DNA from 4 places in the Paraburkholderia sp. TE9906 genome. Region 4 is predicted to be linked to each of the others. Evidence: predicted binding sites of a transcription regulator. Region 4 holds the regulator's gene; each other region holds the start of a gene.
What was found. Region 4 encodes LexA, which represses DNA repair genes until DNA is damaged. Its sites were predicted from a motif close to ACTGTATNNNNATACAGT; they were not measured.
Positions count from the first base shown of each region.

Region 1: ACZ9H4_RS05680 (CppA family protein) is a predicted target of LexA. The motif match lies at 1,874-1,891, and genes of this name have one in related genera.
Region 2: imuA (translesion DNA synthesis-associated protein ImuA) is a predicted target of LexA. The motif match lies at 1,799-1,816, and genes of this name have one in related genera.
Region 3: ACZ9H4_RS13390 (PA0069 family radical SAM protein) is a predicted target of LexA. The motif match lies at 1,335-1,352, and genes of this name have one in related genera.

Region 1 covers NZ_JBWCCT010000002.1:397,770-401,393, forward strand. The annotation lists gene ACZ9H4_RS05675 (DUF2471 domain-containing protein) at 1,142-1,546, opposite strand; gene ACZ9H4_RS05680 (CppA family protein) at 1,585-1,866, opposite strand; gene groES (co-chaperone GroES) at 2,525-2,815, shown strand; gene groL (chaperonin GroEL) at 2,870-3,624, shown strand, end outside.
Region 2 covers NZ_JBWCCT010000002.1:7,646-11,269, reverse strand. The annotation lists gene ACZ9H4_RS03950 (methyl-accepting chemotaxis protein) at 1-703, shown strand, start outside; gene imuA (translesion DNA synthesis-associated protein ImuA) at 1,914-2,612, shown strand; gene ACZ9H4_RS03940 (Y-family DNA polymerase) at 2,536-3,624, shown strand, end outside.
Region 3 covers NZ_JBWCCT010000004.1:540,555-544,178, forward strand. The annotation lists gene ACZ9H4_RS13380 (D-amino acid dehydrogenase) at 1-631, opposite strand, end outside; gene ACZ9H4_RS13385 (Lrp/AsnC ligand binding domain-containing protein) at 801-1,289, shown strand; gene ACZ9H4_RS13390 (PA0069 family radical SAM protein) at 1,390-2,538, shown strand; gene ACZ9H4_RS13395 (NINE protein) at 2,555-3,022, opposite strand; gene ACZ9H4_RS13400 (PQQ-dependent sugar dehydrogenase) at 3,280-3,624, opposite strand, start outside.
Region 4 covers NZ_JBWCCT010000003.1:412,173-415,796, reverse strand. The annotation lists gene ACZ9H4_RS09645 (universal stress protein) at 1-241, shown strand, start outside; gene ACZ9H4_RS09640 (DUF2939 domain-containing protein) at 304-906, opposite strand; gene ACZ9H4_RS09635 (hypothetical protein) at 1,064-1,408, opposite strand; gene lexA (transcriptional repressor LexA) at 1,481-2,131, opposite strand; gene ACZ9H4_RS09625 (sulfate ABC transporter substrate-binding protein) at 2,441-3,481, shown strand.

The DNA of each region.
Region 1 (3,624 bases), on a different contig from region 4:
GCGACACCTGAAAACTGAGTACTTTTGCGTTTTCACACAGCCTCGAGCGGGAGGCGACGTGGGTGGTCAACGGCGGGACGAGGCATGCCGACACTGGATGGGGTTGAATAGACGCAGTACGACGCCGGGTGAAGGCTGACCGGGAAGTCAGGCGGAGTCGCAGGAGGTGCGCGGCGTGCGGCGTATTTCGTGCTCTTCCACGCTTTTCGAATCTATTGTCGAAGACGCGATTTCAATCAGGCTGGTGGGCGACGCCGACGCGCGACACCAGGCGCAGGTGTTATCGCGTACGCTCCTTGGGCGGATAACGAATTGATGGTTCTTGCACCCTCTGCATAGCCGGCGAATTTCGCGCTTGCATCGACTACTCATTGAGCCGGGCGGCCCGTCGTATGAAACGGTCGATAGAGGTTGATCGCCAGGCTCGGGGGCGGGTGGCGTTTAAAGATGGATATTTCGGATTGCATCCGGAGATTCATCAGCAGTGGCGAAATTTACGACGGAACGTGCACGCGAGACGATTCGTTATACGTTCGGCGCTTTCGTTTCTCATATCTGATGGCTGGCGGCGCGATGGACATGTTGCTTGCCTTTTTATTTTTAGTTGGCGAACCAGATGCATCCGACGCCGCACGCAGTGTCATGTGCGCGGTTCGGGAAGGTCGTTGTGACTGTGAGCTGATTTGCCTGGATCGCAGAGCATAACGGCGTGGATGCTCAGACGTAAGTAAGCGCGAGGGGGGCAGGACGAAAACTTACTTTCCCGGTTGCAAGACCGACTTCGTTTCGTGGGCGCGGCGGCGACTCGAAAATTTGTTCTGCAGCAGTTTTCAGAACGGGCCTCTGAAAGTGGCGGCTGCGCCGACAGAGCCGGCGATCGACTCGCCCGAGGCGGGATTGCATTTTTCGCCGCTATTTCCGCGCCAAAGGTATTCCCTCGTCATTGGTCATCCGCAGATAGTTCGGCGTATGTCCCCGCCGCGCAGCCGTTCGCGGATCCGCAGGCCCGACTTGAAACGGGCGGGCAAATCCTGGCAGGTCGCTGTTTTTGAGGGAAATTATTCCACTGCCCTCCCTGTCTTCTGCAACGCCGGGGCAAACCTGAGCGAACAAAGCTCGGCCAACGGCCGATATTGGCGCATTAGTCCTGAGTGGCCACATCGGTAGATTCGGCCTGTACCACTGCGCGCACGAGCAGGTACACGGCAGGCAAGTTGTCGTCGTCACGTCGCCAGTCGACGGGTTCGTCCAGATCCATCCCGGACAAACGACTGTCCTCAAACCGGACAAACGTCGCGCGTACGGTCTCGTTGTGCCTCGACCGGAAGCCCCGATTCTCAAAGACCTGTTCGTCGATTGTCAGCAGCGTGCGCCAGGTCGGCAATCGCGCGTGACTCGAGTAACGGCGACGGCCGCTGTCGAGGTAACGACCTGCGACCGTGGCAATGATCTGCTGGAGGTCGAGCGACGCGCTGCGGAGGGCGCGTTCGAAGGCGACAGGATTGATGTCGTGGACATCCATATCAAGAGCAGAGTCGTTAGTCATGCCGTTATTTTCCTGAGGGCTTGCGGTAACTCGCAGCATCAAAGTTGACGCTTCAACAACATTTGGTTTCGCTGTGCCAACAACTGGCGGATCTGGGCAAGATAGTTGTCGCCGACCGTGCAGTCTTCAACGGGCCGGCTATGTTGATGAGGCGTTGGCGGACGTACGCCAAGATAGCGGCACACCGCGGACAGGTACGGTTTGCCGTTGCCTCCGAGATGTCGCGCAGCAGCAGCCACGCGCACGTCTCCGACATGCTTGCGCAACCACGCAAGCGTTTCGCGATCACCGTCGTTCAAGATGCGGATGAGTTGGTTCATGACCGATCCTGTATATAAAAACAGTACTGTGAATTTATACAGTATTTGGCCAGGATGCAAGTCAATTCGCAGGATGTTGGACTCGGCGGAAAGAAAAGGTGGCGATCAAGGTCGATGCGCTGTTACCTTTGCGCTGCCTTTGTCGGATGGCTCGATGAACTGATCGAGCCACTGAATCCGAAGCCGCCGGACGCAGTGAGCGATAGGATAGTGGCCGCCGCTCGCATCATGTTTCGACCTACCCAGCGTGCCTAACGGTAAGATCACTCCAGTGTTTACCCTTGAGTGAATACTGATCGCAAAGAGTTGATCCCCAAGATTTGCGAATGGATGCTGCCCAAAACGCTTGGGTGTCGTGCTGCACGTGTCACCCCGTAAAAACAGGGATTTCATACCTAAGTGGTTGTTTTTTATGGGAGGTGCGCCTCACTGCGGCGTCCGGATACGGATCGCGAGTTCAGACTCAAGTGAACAACCTTCAAAGTTAAGCGAGTCTCGACATGAATCTCGCCAATGCCGCGCCATCCCTTCTTGAATTTGTCACCACCCATCCATATAATTAGCACTCGCTGCACGAGAGTGCTAACAACATCGCCGGTTGGCTAGGCCAACCGGGTTTTCTCAGCGTTCTTCAGTCTCAATCAAGAGAGGAGTATGTATGAACCTTCGTCCTTTGCATGATCGCGTGATCGTCAAACGTCTGGATCAAGAAACCAAGACCGCGTCGGGCATCGTGATCCCCGAAGCCGCAGCGGAAAAGCCGGATCAAGGCGAAATCCTCGCAGTCGGCCCGGGCAAGCGTGACGACAAGGGTGCACAAATCGCGCTCGACGTGAAGGTTGGTGACCGTGTCCTGTTCGGCAAGTACGCAGGCCAGACCGTCAAGGTCGACGGCAACGAACTGCTCGTGATGCGCGAAGAAGACATCATGGCCGTGGTGCAGAAGTAAGCGCAAAGCCGCTACTTTTCCCGGTCATATCCAAAGAATTCAAGGAGTTAGAAGATGGCAGCTAAAGACGTCGTATTCGGTGATTCCGCCCGTGCCAAGATGGTCGAAGGCGTGAACATTCTCGCGAACGCTGTGAAGGTCACGCTGGGTCCGAAGGGCCGCAACGTTGTCCTGGAACGCAGCTTCGGCGGCCCGACGGTCACCAAGGACGGTGTGTCGGTCGCAAAAGAGATCGAACTGAAAGACAAGCTCCAGAACATGGGCGCGCAAATGGTCAAGGAAGTCGCTTCCAAGACCAGCGACAACGCAGGTGACGGCACCACGACCGCAACGGTTCTGGCTCAGTCGATCGTCCGCGAAGGCATGAAGTATGTCGCATCGGGCATGAACCCGATGGACCTGAAGCGCGGTATCGACAAGGCTGTGTTCGCAGCGATCGAAGAACTGCGCAAGATCAGCAAGCCGTGCACGACCAACAAGGAAATCGCGCAAGTCGGCTCGATTTCGGCCAACAGCGATTCGTCGATCGGCGACCGTATCGCTGAAGCGATGGACAAGGTCGGCAAGGAAGGCGTCATCACCGTTGAAGACGGCAAGTCGCTGCAAGACGAGCTGGACGTTGTCGAAGGTATGCAATTCGACCGCGGCTACCTGTCGCCGTACTTCATCAACAACCCGGACAAGCAAGTTGCTGTGCTCGAAAACCCGTTCGTGCTGCTGCACGACAAGAAGGTGTCGAACATCCGTGATCTGCTGCCGGTACTCGAGCAAGTCGCGAAGGCTGGCCGTCCGCTGCTGATCATCGCTGA
Region 2 (3,624 bases), on a different contig from region 4:
GGCCGGCAACGGCGATCTGTCGATTCGCACGGAATCCGCCGCAGCGAACCTGCAGCAGACCGCGGCCTCGATGGAACAAATCACCTCGACTGTGACGCAATCGGCAAACGCAGCCAAGCAGGCAGATGCTACTGTGATGTCCGCCTCGGAGGTCGCCTCGCGCGGTGGCGTGGTGATCTCCGAGGCAATTGCGTCGATGGGGCAGATCGAACAGGCCTCCGTCAAGATTTCAGACATCATTGGCGTGATCGACGGCATCGCCTTCCAGACCAATATCCTAGCGCTGAACGCTGCGGTGGAAGCTGCGCGCGCCGGCGAATTCGGCCGCGGGTTCGCTGTAGTAGCGGGCGAGGTACGCAACCTTGCGCAACGCAGCGCGGAAGCAGCGAAGGAAATTAAGACACTGATCGAAACGACAGTGGCAAGTGTGATCTCCGGTTCGCGCCAAGTGCGTCAGGCCGGCAAGACAATGACTGAGATCGTTAGCAATGTCGCCAACGTGACGATTATCATTTCCGAAATCACCAGAGCGGCCAATGAACAGACCGGCGGGATCCAGGAGGTGAATCGGGCTGTTAGCCAGCTTGACGAAATGGTTCAGCAGAACGCAGCCTTGGTCGAGGAATCCGCGGCTGCTGCGGCATCGTTGCAGATCCAGGCGGCGAGTCTCGCAAGCGCAGTGATGCGATTCAAACTGGACTAAGGAGGCGCGGAACAATGGACCCAAACAGAGGTCCTTCCATACGCAGTCGCATCGTTGGATCGGAGCCACGTGTTGATCGAGGAATATTTGCGGCTCGGGGGGGGCGTACCGCCGAATTGCGATGCGCGTCTCACACTTCAACGTTGCGCTAGCGACACTCATGCGCACGGGCTGGGTCGTGACGCTTCCTCGCGGCGTCGCCGACATTTTCAACGACGCAGGTCAGTTTGCGGTTTGTCCGCCGCCCATCGATCTACCGCATTTCGAATCGACCATTCACTGGCATGAGCTTTATTAGTCGTACGAGGGCGAACAATGGTTTCGAAAATTGTTACTGGAGACGTTGAGGCGATGAGTCAAGTGCTCGCCGCATAATGTCGAAGACTCAAAGCTGCCAGTCTCAAGCAGGTGGCTCGGTACCATCAAGGAGCGCAAGAGCATAACGACGACTTCAGCCGGTAAGCAGCGGCGGGCTCGTCCATCGGCGAAAGCATTCTCTGGCTTCGTCCGACATTGCGCAGGACAAAGGCGCCTTAGCCCGCCTCCTTATCGTAAATAGTCGATACTTCAACTCGCGCCTCTCTCCTCGCTCCTCGCTCAATGAAACGACGGATAGATCTGCGACTCCATGCGCACGTCCGCTTCACCTCTGGCTTCTGCCGTTCGAACGGCTCGGAGTTGGAAAGACCGATTGTCTCTTCCTAGCCGATTGGGTGAGGTCGCCACCGGCCGGTTTGGGGCTTTCAGGTCTTCAAGATCAAGGTTAAGACTAAGCATCCGGTTAGGAGGAAGTTGTCTGAGCGGGTTGGGCCGGAGGCGCCTCTCGCCTTCGGCGCTTGCCGGTCGCGACCGCATGACATCGGCGGGAGGCGCTCGGTCCGTCGCCACCATCAGGAGTTGAAGGCGGCCACGGCTTCCCAGCGACTTTCACGACATTGCCCCTCCCGTTTGTGCTCGAGAGGGCGAGTCTGCACACCATTAATTAGAAAGAGAGACGAAAGGCAAGCCGCTTGCAGGACTCGAACGATCTGGCGCGAAAACGAAAGGAAAATCAAGCCAGCCCCGAGTTGCAACTTCATAACTTGCGCTAGAATACCTGTATATTTATACAGTATTCGGGGCGATCGTGAGCCGAACTACCGCAGCCGCACAGCAGCTACGAACCACAGACGAAAGGGCACGTTCCATCGATGCTGCGCTGGAAGCAACTATGTATTCTGACTCGGGGGGAATAACGCTATGGCGCGGGGCACAGCTCGCGCGTGCCCACGGCAGGACGGTCGATACGGGCTACGCGGCCCTGTCGGCGGAGCTGCCCGGCGGTGGGTGGCCATTGGGCGCACTGGTGGAACTGCTGGTCCAGCAACCAGGGATTGGCGAGATGCGGCTTCTGAAGCCGGCGCTCGCCGAGCTGAGCGCGCGGCCGATTGCGCTGCTGCAACCGCCGCATGTCCCCAATTCGCTGGCGTTCAGCTATCTCGGCGTACCGGTGGAACGTCTTATGAGATTGCGCGCGCCGAAGACGGCAGATGCGCTCTGGTGTGCGGAGCGCGTGTTGCAGGCGGCGAGCTGTGGTGCACTCATCCTATGGCAGCAGCACATCCGGACCGACGCGCTACGGCGATTACACCTCGCGGCGCAGGCGTCGGAAACGTTGCTTGTGCTCATCCGGCCGCTGGCCAGCGCGCAGGACGCCTCGCCTGCCGTGCTGCGGCTGGGAGTCAGACCGGCTGACGGAGGCCTCGTCGTCGACGTCGTCAAGCGACGGGGCCCAATACGAAGCGAAATGCTGTCCATTACCCTGCAACCGTCACCGATTCTGCTCAGCCCCTATGGCCGTGTTCGTCGCCATCTTCCTTCCCCGGCTTTCGCTGGAGGTGTTCCGTCCGAGGTGGTCGCCTCGCACTGAGCACGGGTGCGTCGTGCTCGAGCGCGACAAGGTTGTAGTGGTGGATACGATGGCGCGGGAAGCCGGTGTGCTGCCCGGCATGAAACGGGGCGGAGTGACGACACTTTTGCCCGATGCGTTGATGTACGACCGGAGCGTCGAGCGCGAGCGCGAGATGCAACGCGAGGTCGCGTTCGGTTTGCTGCCTTTCTCGCCGCAGGTCGCGGTCTGCGACGAGGAAACCATCGTCATGGATGTCACGGCCAGCCTGCGCCTCTTCGGTGGCATCCGCCGCGTCTGCGAATTGATGCACGACGTGGTGAAGTCCATCGGCGTGACGGTACGCATGAGCGTCGCCCCAACTGGCCAAGGCGCGTGGCTGCTCGCAAAGCGCGGCCGCTGCCGCGTGCTCAAGATGCCGTCTCTTGAGCGCAACCTGAACGTGTTGCCGTTCACGGTCGTGCAAGAACTGCGTCCGTTCGCGGACTGGTTCCAGGGACTTGGCTGCCGGGTGTTGGGTGACGTCCGCCGCTTGCCGCGCGCCGGGCTGAAGAAGCGCTGCGGTGCAGGCTTACTCGATGCGCTCGACCGCGCCTACGGCCTTTCGCCAGAGCTGTATCAATGGCTCGAGATGCCACCGACCTTCAGCGCGCGCACCGAGCTCCCTGACCGTGTCGAGCATGCCGAAGCCATCCTGTTTTCGGCGAAGCGCCTCATCGTCCAGATGTGTGGCTGGTTGAGCGCTCAGCAACTCGCGCTCACTCACGCCACCGTGTCGCTCGAACATGAGCGTGGCCGCGAAGCCGTCGAGCCAACCACCCTCGAAGTCGCGCTCGCAGAACCGACATGGCACGAGGAGCATCTCGTCCGCTTGCTGAAGGAGCGCCTTGGTCGCATCGAACTCCCAGCCGCCGTCCTCGCAGTGCGCCTGACCGCATCCCGCGTGCAGCCCGCAGAGCCGCCAAGCGATTCGCTTTTCCCCGACCCGGGTGGTTCAGCCGAAGACCACAACCGTCTCATCGAGTTGCTGGTC
Region 3 (3,624 bases), on a different contig from region 4:
CCAGCGCGGCGAGGCGCGTGGTGAACATCTGGCAGTCGCCGGTTTCGTCGCCCGGCAGGCGCAGGCCGCCGGTCAGCTTGTGCGAGACCGCGGCGAGCGCCGGCTCGGCTTGCGCGAGCTCGGCCGCCGACAGCAGTTCATACGGCACGTTGGCGTCCTGCAGCACGGCGATGTCTTTCGCGGCGCCGTCGAATTGCTGCTGCGTGCGGAACACCTGCAGCGTGCCGCCGGTGCGGCCTTCGTACTGGATGCCGGTATCGGCCCGCAGTGCCTGCAGGCAGTCGCGGCTGTATTCGGCGAGGCGGACCATGCGGCCCTTGTTCACCGCATAGCGCGCTGATGTGCAGTTCTGCAGCATTTGCCACATCCATTGCAACTGGAATTGCGTGCCGTCGAGCCGGATCGCGAGCGGTGCGTGCTTCTGGAACATCCACTTGACGGCCTTCAGCGGCACGCCAGGCGCCGCCCACGGCGACGCGTAGCCGGGCGAGATCTGCCCCGCATTGGCAAAACTGGTTTCGAGCGCCGGGCCGGCCTCGCGGTCGATCACGGTCACTTCATGACCCGCGCGCGCCAGGTAATACGCGGTCGTCACCCCGACGACGCCACTGCCCAAAACGACGACTCGCATAGCTGCTCCTGGATACTTGCAAAGAGGGTGGGAGGGCGTGCGCTCGTCGATTCGTTCGGTTTCATTCGATTCACGAGGTATAACGCTGATCGCCCAGTGCTAACCGCTATACTATTAACAGTCAGGCAGGTTTTGTTATTGTATTTTCAGAATTTTCAGCAAAAACATCATGCGTACACAGCGCCAGCCGGTCCGAGCCCTCGACAAACTCGATCACAAGATCCTGCGGCTGCTGCAGCAGGATGGCCGGATGGCCATGAAGGACCTGTCCGAGCAGGTCGGGCTATCGGTGACGCCGTGCATCGAGCGGGTCAAACGGATGGAGCGCGACGGCGTGATCACCGGCTACCACGCGCGTGTGAATCCCGCCGAACTGGGCGCGGCCCTGCTGGTGTTCGTCGAGATCACGCTCGATCACAAGAGCGGCAACATGTTCGACCAGTTCCGACGCGAAGTGCAGAAGATTCCCGAAGTGCTGGAGTGCCATCTCGTGTCGGGCGACTTCGATTATCTGATCAAGGCGCGCATCGGCGAAATGGCCGACTACCGCAAGCTGCTTGGGGACATCCTGCTGCAATTGCCGGGCGCGGTGCAGTCGAAGAGCTATATGGTGATGGAAGAGATCAAGGAAACGCTGACGATCGCGGTAGGAGATTAGCCGGGCACTTTGTCACGACAGCGGGGCTCGACAAACGGCGTAAACACTGTATATTTATACAGGTGCTGTGCGCCGTTTTCTGTTTTGCGTGACCTTGGCCGTGGCTAACTCCGATACCCCTTCCGCTCGAGAATTTCCGATCGCACCGCCCGCGCCTCGCAAGGGGCGCGGGGCGGTGACGAACCTGCAAGGCCGTTATGAAGTCGACCAGCGCGAAGCGGTGGACGACGGCTGGCAGCCGGCCGGGGGCGAAGAAGGCGATGAGCCCAAAGTCTTGCGCACGCAGGTCTTCGAGGAACGCGCCAAATCCATTCTCACGCGCAACGTGTCGCCGGATATTCCGTTCGGCGTGTCGCTCAATCCGTATCGCGGTTGCGAACACGGCTGTATTTATTGCTTCGCGCGGCCTACGCATAGTTATCTGGGGCTGTCGCCGGGTCTCGACTTCGAAAGCCGGATCTACGCGAAGATCAATGCGCCCGAGTTGCTCGAACGGGAACTGTCGAAGAAGTCCTATGTTCCCGAGCCAATTGCACTGGGCGTCAACACGGATGCGTGGCAGCCCGCCGAGCGTGACTTGCGCCTGACGCGCCGAGTGGTCGAGGTGCTCAGCGAACGCCATCAGCCGTTCGCGGCCATCACCAAATCGTCGCTGATCGAGCGCGATATCGATCTGCTCGCACCCATGGCCGCGCGCGGGCAATTCGTGGCGGCCATCACCATCACGACGCTCGACGCGGAAATCGCGCGCACGCTTGAACCGCGCGCGGCGACGCCGTCGCGCAGGCTGCGCACGATCCGTACGCTGAGCGAGGCGGGCATTCCGGTTGGCGTCAGCATTGCGCCGGTGATCCCGTTCGTCACCGAGCCGGACATGGAGCGCGTGCTGGAGGCTTGCGCCGAGGCCGGTGCGAGCAACGCGAGCTACATCGTGCTGCGTCTGCCGTGGGAAGTGGCGCCGCTGTTCAAGGACTGGCTCGCTGCGCATTTTCCCGACCGCGCAGATCGCGTGATGAGCCGCGTGCGCGATATGCGCGGCGGCAAGGACTATGACTCGTCCTTTGCCGCGCGAATGAAGGGGGAGGGCTTATGGGCGGATCTGCTCAAGCAGCGATTTCACAACGCCGTGCGCCGTTTGGGCTTGAACCGGCGCGACCGCGGCATTCTCGACATGTCGCACTTTCGCCGCATCGAGCCGGCGCGGGCCGAGGAGCTGGTGCGCGACAATCCGCAACTGAGGCTCTTTTAGCGCGGCGCGCGCCCAGTCATTGCGAGATCGCTTTCGCCGCTTCCACCTGACTTTCGAAGTAAGTCTGGAACGAAATGGCGAGGCCGGTCATCAGCAGGAACGCGCCGATCAGCAGCGAAAAGATCACGATGAACACCACGGTCCAGCCTGAGCGGCTCTTGCGTTGCGTCTGCGCGTTGAACTGCGCGTCCCATTTTTCGTCCGGACGCAGACCGTAGACGATCGCGGCGAGAAATGCGGCCAGTAGCGAAACAGCACCGAGAAACGCCAGCGCCCAGCCGAGGATCGAAGCCCGTTCGCTCGCCACCAGCAGCATGACGCCAGGAATGCCGATCAGCGTGCCGAGCAGATGAGCCCAGCCGAAAATGTCACGTTTGCCGTACAGGTAGAAGCGGTGGGCGCCGAGGCTGCCGAGCAGGAACGCCAGCGCGGCGGTAATCGTCTTGGATCTGAAGCGCGGGGAAGTCGAAACAAGGGTGGACATGTAGGCGTGGGCAGAGTGACAGGCGGTCGAAAGGACCGGCGCGCCGTTGGGCGCGGACCGACGCGCATTCTACGCCCGCCGCGGCCCGAAGGTCATGTGGCGGGCAGGCGGATCGCTATAAGGGATCGCGGTGTGAATGGCGCGCGTTGTCGGGCAGCGGGACGCTTTTGGGGGGCGGCGCGGGGCTGACTTTTCGCGGGAGATGGGAGCGAGTGCCTTCCGCGCGAGGGGGAGCCTTCGCAGCGGGCGCCGCCGGGCTACGGCGCCGAGTACGTCACGCGATAGATCGCGCCTGCGTAGTCGTCGCTGATTAGCAGGGAACCGTCGGGCAACGGCAAGACATCGGCGGGACGGCCCCAGACGGCTTCGCCGGGCTGCAGCCAGCCTTCGGCAAAGATTTCCTGCCGCGCGTTGCTGCCGTCCGGATCGGCGATCACCCGCACAACGCGGTAACCGGCCTTCTTGCTGCGATTCCATGAGCCATGCTCGGCAATGAATACATTGTTTCGGTACGCGGGCGGAAACATCGAGCCGGTGTAAAAGCGCATGCCGAGCGCGGCCACGTGTGCGCCCAGTTTGGCCACTGGCGGTGTAAATGCGCT
Region 4 (3,624 bases):
CTGGCTCACCGAGCGTGGTGTGAGCGCACAAGGGCACTTCGCGTTCGGTCATCCGATCGACGAGATTGCGAACCTCGCCAACGACCTGCATGTCGATCTCGTGGTGGTCGGGCATCGCTGCCGCACCGGCTTGTCGCGATGGTGGATGGGGGCGGGCAACACGCCGCTGCTCGATCGCGTGTCGTGCAGCATTCTGGTGGCGTGTTCTTCCGCGCAGGAGCAGCAGCAAGCTGCGGCTTGATGCGGCTTGCTGCGTAGGGACGCCGCGCATGGGGCGAGTGGCTGGCCGTGACGGCCGGCCGGTCATTCGTTCAGATTGATCGCGGCGAGCTTCCACGTGAACAGACCTTCGCGCCGAAAGACCGCCGAGTAGTGCGCGTTGGCTTCGCCGCGCCGGTAGGTGACGACGAACTCGTTGAGGCCGCGATAGCCTGCCGTGGTTTGCCGCGATGGTGGGGTCGTTGCAGTGGTGGGGGTGTCGGCGGCGGGTGAGGCAGGCGTTTCTGTGGCTGCGGCAGGCGGATGTTCACCAGGATCGCCGTGCGGCGGCATGCCGTTCAACAAGGCCGCGACGCCGTCCGGTGTCGCATAGGAATCCACCAGCGGACCGATCAGCGTCACGCCGATCATCGCGCCGATGGTGGCCATTTTGCTGTCGTTATCCGCGTCCAGTCGGCGCGTCAGCATGCCTGCGATCTGCTCCTTCAGGCTCTCGCGCAACGCGGGAAAATCGACGTATTGATTCACGGTTTGCGCGTCGCGTGCATCTGCCGCGCGTTTGAGATTATTCAGCGCGATATAGGGTGACGCGTAAGCAAACCCGAGTGCCGCAATCACTACGACTACAACCAGCGTGATGAGCAGCGGCCGGGTGGCGGCGCCCTTGGTTCGTGTCGGACCTGTCATCGAATGGAACTCCCGATCAGATTGGATTTAACGTGGACTACGGCCCCGCAAAAACAATCCCATTCTATGCAAATATCCGAACAGCAGGTCTGAAAAGCGAGCACGACAACAGCGATGCGCGAGGCATGGTGCAGCCTCTTGCCTGCACAGGACACGCTCACGACTCGAAGACTGCACCGTGCACATTGGCTTCATCGGCAATGCAACGGTCGATCATGCCGCACACCGCCTCGACCGTGCCCACCATGATCAGCCGCGACGGCCCGTGATAGACGCGCACCGGCGCGCGCCGTGCGGGTTCCGCCGTATTCAACCCCGAGTTCAACGACACACGGGCAAACGCCGGCAATGACGACGGCAGGCTCGCTCCATCAGCGGGCGCGTCGAACAGCGAGGCGCAGTCCTGAGCCGGTGCTTCGATCAATGAGCAAGGCACCAGATTGCGCAAATGGCGCAAACGACCGAACTGGCGAAAGGGCAACAGGCGGGCAAGGCGTTCCATGAGTCTCTCCAGGCGATGCAGCGTTGAGGCAGCGTTGAGGCAGCGTGGGATTAAGCGAACAGGCGCGGTGGTTTAGAACTCGCCAGGGCGGATCAGCCCCACGGCGATACCCTCCAGCGCGAATTCCGCACTGCCGGTTTCAACGAAAATGTTCTCGTAATCGGGGTTCTCCGCGATCAGCTCGAGGCCGTTAGGCCGGCGCTTCAGACGCTTGACCGTGACGTCGTCGCCAAGCCGGGCGATGATGATCTGACCGTCTTTCGCCTCGCTCTTCTTTTGCACCGCGAGCAGGTCGCCGTCGAAGATGCCCGCGTCGCGCATGGACAACCCGCGCACCTTCAACAAGTAGTCGGGCTTGCTCGAGAACAGCGCCGGGTCGCACGCGAAGTGCTGCGAGATATGTTCCTGCGCGAGGATCGGACTGCCCGCGGCCACCCGGCCGATCAGCGGCAGCGACAGCTGCATGATGCTCGCGTGCGGCAGCGTGAACTGATGCGGTGAATCTTCCGGACCCGCCAGCAGGCGAATACCGCGTGACGCGCCGGCGGCGAGTTCGATCACACCCTTGCGAGCGAGCGCGCGCAGATGTTCTTCTGCCGAATTGGCCGAGCTGAAGCCCAGCTCGGCGGCAATTTCCGCGCGGGTGGGCGGAAAACCGGTGCGTTCGATCGCCCGGCGAATCAGATCGAAAACCTGCTGCTGTCGTGCGGTGAGTTTTGTCATGGCCACTGTATGTATGAACAGGTGACTGTATTTTTATACAGTATTCGGCGCAATTCAAGCTTTACTTTAAGTTCGTGACCCTGGGGGCCGTTACGGCGTCGCTCATCGGCGTCAAAACATCCGTTTTCGTGCCGCAACGCCTTATCCAGCTGTCATTACCACTTTTGCGTATTAAAGAATGAAGAAACATTATTTTTAATGATGAAAGCGCTTCGATAGACTGCCTTCCAGTTGGCGCTCATGTGCACGTGACCGCGACACAGAACAAATCACGCTGGTTTCAGCGCACTACACGCGGAGAAAGTTGACATGAATCATCGACACACGGGGCTGGCTCGCAAAACGAAGCAACTCATCGCGGCGCTCGCGTTCGGCGCGGCCGGCGCGCTCGGCGCGATTGCCTCGGCGCACGCGGCCGACACCACGCTGCTGAACGTCTCCTACGACCCGACGCGCGAGCTGTATCAGGACGTCAACCAGGCGTTCGGCAAGGAATGGAAAGCGAAGACCGGCGAGACGATCACCTTCAAGCAGTCGCACGGCGGCTCCGGCGCACAGGCGCGCTCGGTGCTCGACGGCCTGCAGGCGGACGTCGTCACGCTCGCGCTCGCCTACGACATCGACGCGCTCGCCGGCAAGGGTCTGCTCGACAAGGGCTGGCAAAAGCGCCTGCCGGACAACGCGTCGCCGTACACGTCGACGATCGTGTTTCTCGTGCGCAAGGGCAACCCGAAGCACATCAAGGACTGGGACGATCTGATCAAGCCGGGTGTGTCGATCGTCACGCCGAATCCGAAGACCTCGGGCGGCGCGCGCTGGAACTACCTCGCGGCGTGGGCGTACGCGGAACATCAGCCGGGCGGCAATGCGCAGAAAGCGAAGGAATTCGTCGGCAAGCTGTATAAGAACGCCGGCGTGCTGGACTCGGGCGCGCGTGGCGCGACCACCAGCTTCGTGCAGCGCGGCATTGGCGACGTGCTGATCGCGTGGGAAAACGAAGCGTTCCTGTCGCTCAAGGAGTTCGGTCCGGACAAGTTTGAAATCGTCGTGCCGTCGGTGAGCATTCTGGCCGAGCCGCCGGTCGCGGTGGTGGACAAGGTCGTCGACAAGCGCGGCACGCGCAAGCTGGCCGAGGCGTATCTGAACTTCCTGTACAGCGAGGAAGGCCAGGAGATCGCCGCGCGCAACTTCTACCGTCCGCGTTCGAACAAGGTGCCGGCCGACCTGACCGCGAAGTTTCCGAAGCTGAAGCTGTACACGGTGGACGATTCGTTCGGCGGTTGGGCGAACGCGCAGAAGACGCACTTTGCCGACGGCGGCGTGTTCGATTCGATCTACCAGCCTCAATAACGCTGTCGATGCCCTAACCGGCATCGACACACCGGCGCGGCAACGCGCCACTTCCGAGCGCGCCCAGTGGGCGCGCTTTTGGCCAACCGGAATCCGGATCCGGCGGCCGAAGATCGGTGATCAAACCGCCAGCATCAACCTGA